2 regions of the Shewanella acanthi genome follow, and region 1 is predicted to be linked to the other one. Evidence: predicted binding sites of a transcription regulator. Region 1 holds the regulator's gene; the other holds the start of a gene.

The links. The regulator sigma-54, encoded in region 1, starts transcription at its own class of promoters, with help from an activator protein. The targets are predictions, from matches to a motif close to GTTGGCACGNNNNTNGNNT.
Region 2: K0H61_RS16905 (nitrate reductase) is a predicted target of sigma-54. The motif match lies at 3,499-3,517, and genes of this name have one in related genera.

What each region holds. Positions count from the first base shown of each region.
Region 1 covers NZ_CP080413.1:603,702-612,117, reverse strand. The annotation lists gene mlaF (phospholipid ABC transporter ATP-binding protein MlaF) at 1-537, opposite strand, end outside; gene K0H61_RS02615 (KpsF/GutQ family sugar-phosphate isomerase) at 1,139-2,116, shown strand; gene kdsC (3-deoxy-manno-octulosonate-8-phosphatase KdsC) at 2,116-2,667, shown strand; gene lptC (LPS export ABC transporter periplasmic protein LptC) at 2,664-3,224, shown strand; gene lptA (lipopolysaccharide transport periplasmic protein LptA) at 3,211-3,753, shown strand; gene lptB (LPS export ABC transporter ATP-binding protein) at 3,756-4,487, shown strand; gene K0H61_RS02590 (RNA polymerase factor sigma-54) at 4,593-6,068, shown strand; gene hpf (ribosome hibernation promoting factor) at 6,097-6,384, shown strand; gene ptsN (PTS IIA-like nitrogen regulatory protein PtsN) at 6,387-6,830, shown strand; gene rapZ (RNase adapter RapZ) at 6,827-7,681, shown strand; gene K0H61_RS02570 (HPr family phosphocarrier protein) at 7,668-7,943, shown strand; gene mgtE (magnesium transporter) at 8,109-8,416, shown strand, end outside.
Region 2 covers NZ_CP080413.1:3,940,025-3,948,440, forward strand. The annotation lists gene cyoB (cytochrome o ubiquinol oxidase subunit I) at 1-1,296, shown strand, start outside; gene cyoC (cytochrome o ubiquinol oxidase subunit III) at 1,298-1,918, shown strand; gene cyoD (cytochrome o ubiquinol oxidase subunit IV) at 1,918-2,259, shown strand; gene cyoE (heme o synthase) at 2,273-3,202, shown strand; gene K0H61_RS16905 (nitrate reductase) at 3,550-6,201, shown strand; gene cobA (uroporphyrinogen-III C-methyltransferase) at 6,191-7,033, shown strand; gene K0H61_RS16915 (ANTAR domain-containing protein) at 7,017-8,192, shown strand; gene nirB (nitrite reductase large subunit NirB) at 8,351-8,416, shown strand, end outside.

The DNA of each region.
Region 1 (8,416 bases):
CGAAATCGGGTCTTGGCCTGCGAACGGCTCATCGTACATCACCATTTCAGGCTCTAGAGCAATTGCACGGGCCAGTGCCGCTCGGCGTTGCATCCCACCGGATAACTCACTTGGCATCATCTGAGCCGCGCCGCGAAGGCCTACTGCTTCAAGTTTCATCAACACGATAGTGCGAATAATCTCTTCGGGCAGCCCCGAGTGCTCGCGCAGGGCAAAGGCAACGTTATCGAACACATTGATATCGGTAAACAGGGCACCACTTTGGAATAACATACTCATGCGTTTACGCAATTCGAATAACTCATTGCGACTCACGCCATGGACGTCATGCCCATCAAACAGCACTTGGCCACTGTCCGGCGTTAATTGACCACCAATTAATTTGAGCAATGTGGTTTTACCAATACCACTCGGTCCCATGATGGCGGTCACTTTGCCTCGAGGAATAGAAAGGCTAATATCCTCATATATGACACGGTTGCCTCGGCTGAAGCCCAAATGACGGATTTCAACCAATGGCTTTTGTTCTTGAGTCATGCTGGATTCCGATATTTGAAATGAGGTGATCTGCGCATCCATTACAGACCAAACGAAGAGCCGCAAATTGTACGTAATTCGCCTGTAACCTACAACCAAATCGACACTATCGCCCTACAATACTTTCAATTTTTCTGTTTTCCAGCGAAAATGCGCGATAGGTTCTCGCACCGTTAAGATTAAGTGTTACCTAATGTTTTCGTTCATGTTGATAAATCGACCATTTTGTTTAGCGTGGGCTAAATCATAAACTGGTATTTAAACTGAACTTGCTGGCTGAATTTGGGCTCAAACTAGCATATTTGAGCAGGATATCTATTGGGTTACATGAAAATTCAACCCAACAAAAAAATCCAAGTAATATATTGATATTCAATAAATACTTAATCCAGCTAGCGCTCTGATTTACTAAAAAAATTGACACGATATTGCCTTTAGGAATCGCTTAGATAAATCGCGACACCAAAAAACGGAACAGTAAGTACCACAATCTAACCCTAGGCAGGATGCCACTAACTTTTATTATCTTTATTGCGTACCACATCATGCCATTACATTCTCGAAATGGGGCGATAAAGACAAGGCAAACAGAGAGATAGACATGGTAGACCAATCACAACTGCGCCAATGGGGCTGTAAAGTCATCGATATTGAACGAACAGCACTCGACAATTTATATCAGTACATCGACTCCGCTGAATTTGCCAAAGCCTGTGAACTGATCCTCAATTGCACTGGTAAAGTCATCGTGATGGGGATGGGAAAATCGGGCCATATCGGCAATAAGATTTCCGCGACCCTTGCCAGCACTGGCACCCCCGCCTTCTTCGTCCATCCAGGTGAAGCCAGCCACGGAGATCTAGGGATGATCTCTGATAATGATGTGATATTAACGATTTCTAATTCGGGTGAATCCAGTGAAATTCTTGCCCTGATGCCCGTTATTCAGCGTAAAGCGATTCCTGTAATTGCCATGACAGGCAAGCCCGAATCCAATATGGCGCGTTTAGCCCAAGTGCATTTATGCATCGAAGTGCCTGAAGAAGCTTGTCCGCTAGGACTTGCGCCAACCTCAAGCACCACGGCAACCCTAGTGATGGGCGATGCCATCGCCATTGCCCTTTTGCAGGCAAAGGGCTTTACCCGTGAAGATTTCGCCCTTTCCCATCCCGGTGGTGCACTTGGCCGTAAGCTGCTACTCAAGGTCAGCGATGTTATGCACAGTGGCGATGCTTTGCCTGTAGTGAGTAATGATCTGACCATTACCGAAGCTTTGTATGAAATTTCACGTAAGGGGTTAGGTATGACCGCCGTTGTCAATAAAGATCAAAGGCTTGAAGGTATCTTTACCGACGGTGATTTACGCCGCATCATCGATGCCGAAGTCAATCTTCGTACTACACCCATTGCTAATGTGATGACCCGCAACTGCGTTACAATCACAGGTAATGTACTGGCAGCCCATGCGCTACAGGTGATGGAATCTAAAAATATTAACGGCCTGATAGTGATAGACGCCGATCGTCGTCCTATCGGTGCGCTCAATATGCTCGATATGGTTAAAGCAGGAGTGATCTAATGCCACAACAAGGTTTTTATGGCCCCATCAGTGATGAGGTATGGCAACGAGCGCAAAAAATTAAGTTATTGATCTGCGATGTCGATGGCGTTTTCTCGGACGGCCGCATCTATCTAAGCAATTCGGGCGAAGAACTTAAAGCCTTCCATACCCGTGATGGCTATGGTGTTCGTTCGTTACTGACCAGTGGTTTTAATTTGGCGGTAATCACGGGGCGCCAATCTAAAATTGTTGAGAACCGCATGACAGCACTCGGTGTTACCCATATCTATCAAGGTGTCGACAACAAATTTGAACCCTATGAAGAGCTGTTAGCCCTCTACAATGTGGCTCCTGAAGAAGTGGCATATATCGGTGACGATATTGTCGATTTGCCGGTAATGAAAGTCGTTGGGCTTTCTGCTTGCGTGGCGGATGGTCATCCCTATGTGCGCCAACACGCCCACTTTGTGACCCACCTCAACGGTGGCCATGGCGCCCTCAGGGAGCTAACCGACTTACTTTTGCTTAGCCAAAATAAATTTACTTCGGCCCATGGAATGAGTATATGAGTCGTGTGACCCTCGCTATTATCGCCTTTTTTGGTACTGCATTAGTACTTTATTGGCAAGTGCAGCAAAAACGTGGCGACGACACTGATACATCCTTGAATAATGGCGATAGACCCGATTACATTATCGACGATTTGCGTAGCATCGAATTTAATGAGCAGGGTCAGGTGAATAGCCGAGTCAGCGCCCAGCACATGGAGCACTTCGAGCAGAAAAACCAAACGGACTTTGTTCGCCCTGTATACCTTGTGTACCCCGATAAGGGTCAAGCACAATGGCAAATTCAAGCCGATAATGGCCGCTTGTTAAAGGATACGGGTAAGGTTGCATTAGAAAATAATGTTATTATCGAGGCCATCAGCCCCGGTGAGCCAATACAAACGTTGTCGACCAGTTTTTTAGAGCTCGATCTTAACACTATGATTATGACCTCTGACCGTATCATCTACGTCAAAGGCAAAGATTTTAATATTCAGGGGCAAGGCCTTTACGCGGATCTAAACGCGCAGGAAGTGCAATTGACCAGTCAGGTAGTTGGAACCTATGAAGCAAAATAACATATTACTTGCCAGCCTAATGCTAATGACCAGCATGGGCGCCTTTGCCAAAGTTGGTGATTTGCAGCAAGAGGTCAAGATTAAGGCTGTCAGCCAAACTGCAGATATCAAAAATAACCAAATCATCTTCTACGGTCCTGTTGAAGTGACCCAGGGCTCGATCAAGATCCAAGCCAATGAGCTGCGTGCTTTCTCAGCAGAGGGCGACAACAGCAAAATTTTAGTCGCCACGGGTAACCCTGCAACCTATAGCCAAATCCTCGATGATGGCCGCCCTGCATCTGCCAGTGCAAAAGAAATTCGCTACGAAATGGCTTCACGCACTCTAACACTAAAAGGTCAAGCAACCCTCGATCAAGCTGGTAGCCAAGTGACAGGTAACCTGATTCGTTACAACATCACCCAGCAAAAACTGATTGCAGAGAGTACCGGCAATGGTGACGATCGGGTAATAACGATTATTCAGCCCGAAAATTATCAGGAAGATCTTAAAAATCCTCCCGCTGACAAACCTGTTAAACAGGACTGACAATGACCCAAATTACCTTAAAAGCCCAAAATCTGGCCAAAAGCTATAAGAGTCGTCAGGTCGTTAAAGATGTCAGCCTCACGGTAAAAACTGGGCAAGTAGTCGGGCTCCTCGGCCCAAATGGCGCTGGCAAAACCACCACTTTCTACATGGTTGTCGGTCTGGTCAAAAGCGATAAGGGCAGTATCTTTATCGATAACGATGACTTAACCGCCGATCCTATGCATTTACGGGCCCGTAAAGGGATTGGTTATCTGCCACAGGAAGCCAGTATTTTCCGTAAGCTCACCGTGCACGACAACATCATGGCGGTGCTGCAAACCCGCAAAGAACTCAATAACGAGCAACGGATTGAAGAGCTAGAACATCTTTTGGAAGAATTCCACATTACCCATATTCGTGACAGCCAAGGCATGTCACTGTCGGGTGGTGAACGCCGCCGGGTAGAAATTGCCCGCGCCCTTGCCGCAAATCCTAAGTTTATTCTGCTCGATGAACCCTTTGCCGGGGTTGACCCAATTTCGGTTATCGACATCAAGAAGATCATTGAACAGCTCAAAAGTCGTGGGCTTGGAGTGCTGATCACCGACCACAACGTGCGCGAAACCTTAGACGTGTGTGAGCATGCCTATATCGTGAGTCACGGAAACCTGATCGCAGAGGGGACACCCGCAGAGATCTTAAACAATCAGCAAGTTAGGGCTGTGTACTTAGGTGAACAATTCAGGCTATAGTTACTAAAACAGAGCCAAACTCCTTGAATTTTAGGTCTCTTGACTCAATCAAAAAGATAACAAGTAACCTAAATTCAAAATTATAACGTAGGGATCAGCGGTAGCATGAAAGCGTCACTCCAGCTCAAACTGGGTCAACAGTTAACAATGACGCCACAACTACAACAGGCAATTCGCCTGTTACAATTGTCGTCATTGGAATTGCAGCAAGAGATCCAGCAAGCCTTAGACTCAAATCCTCTTCTCGAGCTGGAAGAGGAGCAATTTGACGCATCGAGTGACCGCAATCAGGCCATCGCCGATACTGATTTCAGCGAAGCCAGCGCCCTTCCACCCGAGCAGGATAATTCTGCCGTCGATATCGCCGAATCCTTAACTAAGGATTCCATGCCCGACGAACTTCCCATAGATACGACTTGGGATGAAGTCTACACCGCCTCATCCAATGCCGGCCCTGGTGGCAGCCGAGAAGACGATATGCCCTTTCAAGGCGAAACCAGCGAAGGGCTTTACGAACACTTAGAGTGGCAAAAAAATCTCACCCCCTTCTCCGACACCGATATGGCAATTGCCACCGCAATCATCGATGCTATCGACGATCAGGGCTATCTGACCCAGAGCACCGAAGAGATTCTCGAGGCCATGGGTAATCCGGATATCGAACTCGATGAAGTCGAAGCGGTATTGAAGCGTATCCAACATTTCGATCCTCTCGGTGTCGCGGCAAGGGATTTAAGCGAGTGTCTGCTGATCCAATTATCTCACTTTTCGCCTGATACACCTCAACTAGATAACGCTCGCATGCTGATCAAGGAACACTTGGATCTGATCGCTGCCCGCGATTTTAGATTGTTGATGCGAAAGACCAAGCTTAAGGAAGATGATCTGCGCGATAGCATTGCCCTTATCCAAACCCTTAACCCTCGTCCTGGTTTATTAATCACCCCAATAGATGAAGAATACGTTGTACCCGATGTCTCAGTGTCGAAGAAAAATGGTCGTTGGGTCGTCGAGCTCAATCCGGATTGCATGCCAAAAATCAATGTTAATCAACAGTATGCAGCAATGGCTCGCAGCAGTAAAAATCAATCTGATAGTCAGTTTATCCGTGGTCATCTGCAGGAAGCCAAGTGGTTTATTAAGAGTCTAGAGAGTCGTAACGACACTCTTCTTAAGGTGGCAAATTGCATTGTGCAGTATCAGCAAGGTTTCTTCGAATACGGTGAAGAAGCCATGAAGCCTATGGTTCTGAACGATATTGCCGAAGCCGTTGAAATGCACGAGTCGACCATTTCACGGGTGACTACCCAAAAGTATATGCATACCCCAAAGGGACTTTTTGAACTAAAATATTTCTTCTCAAGCCACGTCGGCACCGACGATGGCGGTGAGTGTTCATCCACAGCAATCAGAGCTTTTATTAAGAAACTGGTTGCGGCGGAAAATCAGAAGAAGCCTCTGAGCGATAGCAAGATGGCACAACTTCTGGCCGAACAGGGAATTAACGTCGCCCGAAGAACGATTGCGAAGTATCGAGAAGCGATGCTGATCCCCCCATCCAACCAGCGTAAAAGTTTATAACCTACAGTGGATATCGGAGGACGTTTCTATGCAAATTAACCTGAGTGGACACCATGTCGAGATAACAGAATCTTTACGGGCATATGTAGAGGAAAAGTTTTCAAAACTTGAACGTCATTTCGAACAGATCAATAATGTGCACGTTGTACTCAATGTTGAGAAAATGCAACAAATCGCCGAAGCAAGGATCAATCTCACCGGTGGTGAAGTCTTCGCGACTTCAGAGCATGCGGACATGTATGCTGCCATAGACGTCCTGATAGACAAGCTTGATCGTCAGGTTATTAAACACAAAGAGAAGTTAACAAAACACTAACAATGGAACTTCGTACCATACTGCGGCCGGAATGCACAACCTGCGCCACTCCGGGCAGTAAGAAAAAGGTACTGGAACTCATCAGCGACTTAGCCGCTGCCCAGTACCCAACCCTCTCATCTCAAGAGATATTCGAAAGCCTAGTGGCACGCGAAAAGATGGGGAGCACAGGTATAGGTAACGGTATCGCCATTCCACATGGCAGATTAACCGATATAGCACAACCCATAGCAATACTCGTTAAATGTGAGGAACCGATAGCTTTTGACGCTATCGACAAGCAACCGGTTGATATTTTATTTGCACTGCTTGTGCCTGCTGAACAGTGTCAGCAGCACTTAAGTACCCTGTCATCGATGGCCGAGCGCCTGAGCGACAAACAGGTTTTGAAGCAATTACGCAAAACCCATGATGAAACGGAACTCTATCAGGTAATCACTGGATGAAACTGGTTATAGTGTCTGGGCGCTCTGGCTCAGGAAAATCTGTCGCACTAAGGGTGCTCGAAGATCTCGGCTATTACTGCGTCGATAATCTTCCATTACCCTTAATCGGCAGTTTACTTGGGCAGCTCAAGGGCAGTAACGATCTCGTCGCCATCAGTGTCGACGTGCGTAACTTGCCAGAGCAAGACAAAGAGTTGGAAAAACAACTCGCAAGTCTCGCCGATGGCACTGAACTTATCAGCTTCTTCCTCAATTCCAGCGATAAAGTCCTGCTCAAACGCTACAGCGAAACCCGGCGCTTGCACCCCTTGTCTAAGAGCCGCGTCTCACTGCAGGAAGCCATTAAGCTTGAAGGTAAATTGCTTGAGCCTTTATCGCAGCAGATGGATCACTACATAGATACCTCTAACTTGAATATCTATGAACTCAGCGATCAGGTTCGGCAAATTCTGCTCGGCAGTGTCGATAAAGAACTGGTGATCAATTTCGAATCATTTGGCTTTAAGCACGGCATGCCCACCGAAGCCGACTTTATGTTTGATGTGCGTTTTTTACCAAATCCCCACTGGGAAGCAGAACTTAGGCCATTAACGGGCTTAGACGAACCCGTGGCAGAGTTTTTAAATCGCCAACCCTTAGTCAATAAGTTTATTTGGCAGATTGAGAATCTACTCGAAACTTGGTTACCCCACCTTGAGCGCAATAACCGCAGCTATTTGACCATAGCCATTGGCTGTACGGGTGGACAACACCGATCTGTCTATATAGCTGAGCAACTGGCTAAACGCTTCAGTAACGGTAAACATCAAGTCAATGCACGCCATCGGGAACTGACTAATGCCAAAGCTTGAACGCCAAGTCACCATTTGCAATAAACTCGGCCTCCATGCCCGAGCCGCAACCAAATTAGTCGTGCTCGCCTCAGAGTTCGATGCCAGCATCACATTAATTCAAGGTGAGAAACAAGCCTCAGCCGCCAGTGTACTTGGTCTATTAATGCTCGAAACTGGCATGGGTAAAACCATCAAATTAATTGCCGAAGGCCCGGATGCCGAAGCTGCGCTCGATGCCATTTGCGCCTTAATCGACGCCAAGTTCGACGAAGCCTGCTAAGACTCCCCATCCAGATAACCTAACAGCCTATTTAATTTCAGTAAGTTAATTTCACTCTGTGATGTTTATAGCTCGACGCTTTCTTCACTGCTCAATTACAATATAAATAATCCTACGTCCTAATTTTCCCAACGCCATCACCTTGGCCGTCATTCTGGAGGACAAATGCCCGTAGAAGCCTCGGATAGTCTACAAGTCGGCCAACGCCTCGATCAGCTGAGCCAAGCGCTCAACAGTGGCATGTTTGTGCACGTGAGGCAGATGCTACAAAACATGGCCGCATCGGACATCGCCCTAATTTTAGAATCTACGCCCCCTAAAGCGCGTCAAGTGTTATCCCAGCTTATCGATCAGGAGCAGCTTGGCGATGTGTTAGATGAGCTTGGTGAAGAGCTCAAAGATCCGCTTATCCGTTCAATGAGTCCAGAGCGTGTCGCAAAGGCCACCGCCAGTATGGATACCGATGATCTTGC
Region 2 (8,416 bases), 800 kb from region 1:
ATCTTCACTTGGACCTGTACTTGGGCCAACATCCTGATTGTTGCTTCGTTCCCAATCCTGACCGCTGTTTTAGGTATGCTGACGCTTGATCGTTACATGGACTTCCACTTCTTCACCAATGATGGTGGTGGTAATGCCATGATGTACATCAACCTGTTCTGGGCATGGGGTCACCCTGAAGTTTACATTCTGATTTTACCTGCGTTTGGTATCTTCTCAGAAGTTATCTCTACCTTTACCTCTAAGCGTCTGTTCGGCTACAACTCAATGGTTTATGCGAGTGGCGCTATCTCTATCCTTGGTTTTATCGTGTGGTTACACCACTTCTTTACCATGGGTTCAAGCGCTAACGTTAACGCCTTCTTTGGTGTGATGACGATGATCATCGCTGTACCAACGGGTGTTAAGCTGTTCAACTGGTTATTTACCATTTACCGCGGTCGTCTGCGCTTAACTGTGCCTGTACTGTGGACTCTTGGTTTCATGGTGACTTTCACCATCGGCGGTATGACGGGTGTTCTACTGGCCGTTCCAGGTGCTGACTACGTTCTGCACAACAGCTTGTTCCTGATTGCTCACTTCCATAACACTATTATTGGTGGTGCGGTATTCGGTTACTTAGCGGGCTTCGCGTTCTGGTTCCCTAAAGCAACTGGCTTCCACTTAAATGAGCGTTTAGGTAAAGCCTCTTTCTGGTGCTGGCAAATTGGTTTCTACATCGCCTTTATGCCACTGTACGTACTGGGCTTCCTCGGTATGACCCGTCGTCTGAACCAAGTTGATAACCCAGATTGGAACATTTGGATCTACATCGCTGCGGTTGGTGCTTGTATCATCCTAGTGGGTATCGTGTTGCAATTCGTTCAGCTATACGTGAGTATCCGTGACCGTGACCAAAACCGTGACACCACTGGTGACCCATGGAACGGCCACACGCTGGAATGGGCAACCGCCTCTCCACCACAGTACTACAACTTCGCTAAGCTGCCTCAAGTGTCTGACATCGATGCCTTCACCGATGCCAAAGAAAAAGGCACTGCTTACCAACGTCCTGTGCACTATCAACCAATCCACATGCCGAAAAACACTGGTACAGGTGTCATGATGGCACTGTGTATCACTCTGTTTGGTTTTGCAGCAATTTGGCACATCTGGTGGCTTGCGATTGCTGGTCTTGTAGGTACGATCGCCATTTTCATTTACCGTGCGTACGACAATGACGTCGACTATTACGTTCAACCCGAAGAAGTGGCTCGCATTGAGAATGCCCACTTAAGTCAAGTAGCAAGGGGCTGATATGAGTGTAGCAATTCCAGCTGATTTAGAAGTCGCGCATAGCGAAATGCACCACGAACACCACGACACGGGTGAAAACACCCTGTTTGGTTTCTGGTTATACCTGATGACCGACTGTATTTTGTTCGCGTCGGTATTCGCAACCTACGCGGTGCTCTATATGAACACCGACGGTGGCGTATCTGGTAAAGACATTTTCGAACTGAACTTCGTACTGGTCGAAACCGCAGCCCTGCTGCTGAGTAGTATCACTTTCGGCTTCGCGTTTATTTACGCTAAGCGCCATAACAAAGCTGCGACTCTGTCGTGGTTGGCGGTGACCTTCGTACTGGGTGCTGTATTTATCGGTATGGAAGTCTATGAATTCCATCACCTGATTGAGCAAGGTAACGGCCCACAACGTAGTGCCTTCCTGTCATCTTTCTTTGCCCTTGTCGGTATGCACGGCTTGCACGTGACCGCGGGTCTGATTTGGATGGCGATCTTGATGATTGAAGTGGCTAAGACTGGACTGGGTAATCGCAGCATCACCCGTCTGGGCTGCTTAAGCTTATTCTGGCACTTCCTGGACATCGTGTGGATCTGCGTATTCACCGTAGTGTACTTATTAGGAGCAATGTAATGGGCGCACAAACTCATTCTCACGATCATGGCCACGGCACAGAAGATCTGGCCTCTAGCATCAAATCCTACTTAGTTGGTTTCGTGCTGTCTGTCGTGTTAACTGCCATCCCATTCTGGGCGGTAATGACCCACAGCTTCGAAAAATCAACCACGTTAGCGATTGTGATTGCGACTGCGCTGGTGCAGATCATCGTACACCTTAAGTACTTCCTGCACTTAGACTTCTCTAAAGAAGGCAAGATCAACACATTCTCATTCCTGTTCACCGCGCTCATCATCGTCATGGTCGTAGGTCTGTCGGTATGGATCATTCTCGAAGCTAACGCTTTGATGATGTAACGAGACACAGTAAATGAATACACAAGCTAGATTTACATCACCGCAATGGAAAGCACGATTCAAAGGGTATGTGCAGGTTACTAAGCCTGGCATCATTTTCGGGAATCTGATTTCCGTTGCCGGCGGCTTCTTATTAGCGGCCAAGGGCGATGTAGATCTGGTCTTGATGCTGGCAAGTTTAGTGGGATTATCGTTAGTCGTGGCCTCTGGCTGCGCTATCAATAACTGTATCGACCGTGACATCGACGCCAAAATGCAGCGCACCTGCAAACGCGTCACCGTCACGGGCGAAATCCCATTAGGCCGAGTGTTAGCGTTTGGTATTACCTTAGGCGTGCTTGGCTTTGGCATCTTAGCCTTGTTTACCAATGCATTAGCCGTGCTGTTCGCCGCGATTGGTTACATCGTTTATGTTGGGGTATATAGCCTCTATATGAAACGTAACTCAGTCTACGGCACTTTAGTGGGCAGCTTTTCGGGCGCAGTACCGCCCGTGGTTGGCTACTGCAGCGTAACGGGTCAAATGGATGTGGGCGCAGCAATTTTATTGTTGATGTTCAGCCTTTGGCAGATGCCGCATTCCTACGCCATCGCGATTTTCCGCTTTAATGACTATGCCGCAGCGAAGATTCCTGTACTTCCTGTAGCAGAGGGTATGGCGAAGGCGAAACTGCATATAGTGCTCTATATCGCCGTATTCGCCCTCGTCAGCACTTTGCTGCCGCTGGCAGGTTACACTGGCATCGCCTTTATGGGCGTCACCTGTGCGACTAGCCTCTGGTGGTTAGCAATGGCATTAAAGGGGTATCGTCAAGACGTGGATTTAACCCGTTGGGCGCGTCAGGTATTTGGATTTTCGATTATCACTATCACAGCCCTAAGCATCGCGATGGCGCTGGATTTTCAGGTCGTCGCAGAGCCTTTGCTGACATTTAGCAAATAAACCCGCAAGGTATTCATTCACGAAAAGCGCTAACTTGTTAGCGCTTTTTTATTTCCCGCAATCTAAATATTACTCCTCTTTTAAGACGCAAAAGCATTCCTAGTCGTAGCGGTAAACACCACTCCTTTATAGGTATTCAATAACTCGTCTACCTCTTTTTAGGTATATGATTTTAAAGGGATTTTTGCACCAAACTTGTTCATGAATTGTTAAAATTGCCCCGTAGTTGCGCAAAAATCACTCCGCAAAATCGGCACTATTTTTGAAAAGTGCTTATAAATCATCACTGTTTTATATTTGGCCTGGCTGTTGCTTATACAGTTTCACTCAATAGAGGGGGACTGCCAGTGAAGTTAACTCAAACAAACTGTGCCTACTGCGGTGTAGGGTGTGGGATCGAGGTGATGCAAAGTGACCAGCAATTCGCATTAAAGGGCGATGCTGAGCACCCAGCTAACCATGGTCGTCTATGCCAAAAGGGTGAGCGTTTATTAGATACCCTGCCCTTACCCCAAGCGCTGCGTTATCCCCGCTTAGGTGCTAACGGCAAACAACTCACTTGGGATCAAGCCACATCCCTTGTTGCCAGTAAATTCAGTGAGGCGATTGCAGAACATGGTAGTGACTCAGTTGCCTTCTATCTTTCGGGTCAACTGCTGACCGAAGACTATTACGTTGCCAATAAGCTCGCCAAGGGCTTTTGGGGCACGGCGAATGTGGATACCAACTCACGCCTTTGTATGTCGTCTGCGGTAAGCGCGCATTTGCGCGCCTTTGGTGAAGATGTCGTCCCCGGCTGCTATCAAGATTTCGATCTTGCCGATGTGATTGTGTTAGTCGGCGCGAATACCGCTTGGACCCATCCAGTGTTGTTTCAGCGCATTCTGCGTGCCCGCGAAAGTCGCGGCACTAAATTAGTGGTTATCGATCCGCGCCGCACCGCGACTGCCCGTCAGGCCGATCTGCATATTGCCATTAAGCCAGGTCAGGATCTCTGGCTGTTTTCCTTGCTGTTTAAACATCTTTCGCAAACTAATGCTGTTGATCATGGCTATATCGCCAATCACACCAGCGGCAGTGAAGATGCGCTAACCCAGTTAGCAAACTGGCTGGGCACGGATGAAAATGCTTTGCAGCAAAGCGGCGTTTCAGCCACACAATTCCAGCAATTACTCGCGCTATACTGCGACAATGAAGCGGTAGTGACCGCAAGCTGCATGGGCGTAAATCAGTCAGTGACGGGCACAGATACCACTAACGCTATCATCAACTGCCACCTGCTCAAGGGGCATATTGGTCAGCCCGGTTGTGGCTTCTTTTCGCTGACGGGCCAGCCCAATGCCATGGGTGGCAGAGAAGTCGGCGGCCTTGCAACTCAGCTCGCCAATCACATGGGGTTTAGTTGTGAAGAACGTCAGTTACTCGCCGATTTTTGGCCCCGCAGCAATATCGCCCCCCATGCAGGTTTAACTGCAACTGAGCTGTTCCAAGCCATGGCGGATGGAAAAATCAATGCGGTGTGGATTATGGCAACCAATCCATTGGCATCCTTACCCGACTCAGCCTTAGTGCGCCGCGCGCTGCAAACCTGCCCCTTCGTTGTGGTATCCGACATCACTAGCGACACAGATACCGCCCAATTTGCCGATGTGTTGCTGCCCGCCCAAGGTTGGTCGGAAAAGTCCGGCACCACCACCAACAGCGAGCGCCGCATTAGCCGTCAACGCGCCTTCAAACCTGCACTTGGAGAGGCGCGCGCCGATTGGCAAATGGTGTGTGATGTTGCCAAAGCTATTGGCTATCAAGGATTCGATTATGCCAGTGCCGCGGATATCTTTCGTGAGTACGCAGCGCTCTCTGCAAAGGTGAAACAGGCATTCCCCCATAAACTATTCGATTTATCAGCCCTGCAGCACATTACCGATGACGCTTATGAGGCGCTCAGTCCCATACAATGGCCAGTGACATCAAGCCATGCCCATAACCGCCTGTATAGCGATGGGGTGTTTTCCTTCGCCGATGGTCGCGCCCGTTTTGTAGTGCCATCGGCTGCGCCAATGCAGCCTGAGGCGACTCACACTGATACGTTAATCCTGTTATCGGGTCGTAGCCGCGATCAATGGCATACCCGCAGCCGCACTGGCCATGTAGCGCAGTTAGTTGCCCACGAGCAACAACCCTGCGTCTACGCCCACCCTGACACCTTAGTAGTGAGGGAACTTGTCTCAGGGCAGTTAGTGACGCTTCAAGGCCAACAGACTGCTGAGGCTAACAACGAGCTACTAGTACAAGTGATTGCCGACGATACTGTGCCCGTTGACCAGCTGTTTATGTCAATGCACTGGACGGGCCGCGAGACAGCTGTCGCCAGCGTGAATCTCCTGCTCGATAGCCGCATCGATACCATATCTAAACAGCCCGCCTTCAAGGGGCAAAGGGTTGCGATTTCAAGCCGTAAAGATTTGCTACAGGGCATTGAGTGGGGAAATCCAACCGCGATTGAAAACACCCTATATCGATTCGAGCAGGTGCTCGCAAAAGGCGCGTGCCATCATTTCGCCCTGCCAGCCTGTGACTCACCCGAAGCCCGAAACGGACTTAAATGGACGGTAGAAAACGTGGAAATTCACTGCGAGCTCAAAGCGGGTCGCATCCATGCTATTCGCCTGTTATCCCCCCTTCGCATCGCCATTGATAAAACCGCGGTTTTTGCCCTTATCGACGACATTGCAAGCGCCCAATCCATTGGCAAGCTTGAGCAATTAGTGCGCGCGGGTGATAGCCCCTTGGTCTGCGTCTGCAAGGGTGTGAGCCGCGATCAAATCATTACCGTGGCGCAAAGTTTTGCCCCAGCCAAACGCTTTGAGGCCGTTCAGCAACTTACAGGCTGCGGTACAGGTTGTGGTAGTTGCCGCGGTGAGTTGCTGTCGATTCTGGAACAGGGCCTAACGCCTTCACATTCAGCCGTCACCATGGGAGGCGTTCAAGATGCCGACTAATATGCACACCTCACTGCAAGCATTCTTACAAAACAGTGCCTTACCTACTCTCGATGCGGGCAGCGTAGCCCTCGTTGGCGCAGGCTGTGGCAGTTTGGGCAATCTGACTCTCGCGGCATTAACCCTTATCGCCAACTGCGATGCCGTGGTGTTTGATGCTCTAGTCGATAACGAGATTTTGGCCCTACTGCCAGAAACCTGCGAACGCTACGACATGGGCAAACGTGGCGGTAATCCCTCGGCCAGCCAAGATGCTATCAATCATAAATTACTTGAACTGGCGCAGTGTGGATTAAAAGTACTGCGATTAAAGGGCGGCGATCCCAGCGTATTTGGTCGCGGTGGCGAAGAGGCGTTATTTTTAGCCCGTCACGGGGTGAAAAGTCAGTTTGTGGCGGGCGTAACTGCGGCGCTTGGCTGCGCAGCCTCGGCGGCAATCCCCTTAACCCATCGCGGCGTTTCCCGTTCCGTCACCTTAGTCACTGGCCACCAGCAGGACGGCGATACGACCCACCACTGGCGCACCTTGCTGTCTCTCGGTAGCACCTTAGTGTTCTACATGGGTAAGGATCAGGCGCCAAAAATCGCCGCATCGTTACTGCTGTCGGGTGCAAATCCAGATCTGCCGATGGTGTTTATCAGCGCAGGTTGCCGTGAAGCGCAGCAGCTGCACCCTGCCACTATCGCGACCATGGCATTGACCGCGAAACTTATCCAAACCCAAGGCCCAACGCTGATGATCCTCGGTGAAGTCGTGGCCGTTGGCAGCGAGTTACAACAATTACTCGCAGAGATTGACAACGGAGGGCTGCGCCATGCTGTCGCAGGTTAACATCAATATCAGCCCCCGCGAGCTGCTGCATGCGCTGGCCGCAGGCCCCAGAAAAGCCCGCAGCTTGAGCGTGAATGAAGCCCGCGCCATGGTACACCTGTGGGCCAAGGGTGAAATGGATGATGTGCAATTTGGTTCACTATTACTCATCATGCGCCATCGCGGCGAAACCGCCGAAGAGGTCGCTGGTGTGGCATTAGCGCTCCGGGATTTCAGCGTCTTTGCCACAGTACCCGAACTCAATGCCACACTCGACTGGCCCTGTTATGCGGGTAAGCGCGAGCAGTTCCCTTGGTTACTCTTCGCTGCGCTGCGCCTCGGCAAAAAAGGCCAACGCATTGTGCTCCATGGGGATGAACTGGCTTCACCTAAGCGTAACCATGTCGGTGCCTTTGTGAAGCAGGTCGGCATTCCTGTCGCTATCGATGCCATGGGTGCCGCCAAAGCACTAGACGCTAAGGGCGTGGTCTATATGAGCCTCGATAGCATGTTACCGCTATGGCCACGTATTCGCGCCCTGCACCGCACATTATCGCTTCGCACTTTGCTCACCCAAGCAGTACGTTTCTTTAATCCCGCTAACTGCCACTACGGGGTGCGCACTTACTTCCACCACGGTTTAGATGTGCATTACCAAGCGGTATTAGCGGCGATGGCGCCACACTGTCCGGAGCAGGAATTAGTGATATTTCGCGGCCATCAGGGTGAAGCCGAAATCAATCCACGGGTTGAAAACGAGCTGCTATTTTGGCGTTGCGGTGCAGTCAACACTATGGTGCTACCCATCTGCGCGCCTGAGGGCACTCAGGCCCAGTTACAGCAATTTGGCGGTGATGATGAAGTGCTCACACGCTTCGCCCATTGCGCCCGCCCAGGCGCCGAAGATATGAGCCTACAGGCGGCCACAGTGAACTCAACTTTAGCTGTGATGCTGTTGTTACTTAAGCAGGAAGAGGACGTTAGCAGAGCACTTAATCGCTGTCGCAGCGGTAAAGCACTCGCCAATCCTGCCATCGACACCCTGTGCCAACTGCTGGTTAAACAGGGCTGTCGCAACGAATCCGAAGCCTTCCAATTACTGCGCGCCCAATCGATGCGAACAGGAATGGGGATGGAGCAATTAGCAAGACAACTGCTGGCGCAAGTCGCGGCGGCTTAATGCTGAACACGCCTACGGGCTCAGCATCTGGGACGGCGAATTAGTCCCAACACAATTTGGTAATTAAACATGGCAATGGCGCCACGCTCCCAGCAGAGGAGCGTGGCGCCATTTGTTTTTTCAGAATCAGGAATACAAGCGAAAGCACAGGAGATCCTATGTCAAACCTCAAACCCAAATTGGTGGTCGTCGGCAACGGCATGGTAGGCCACAACTTTGTTGAG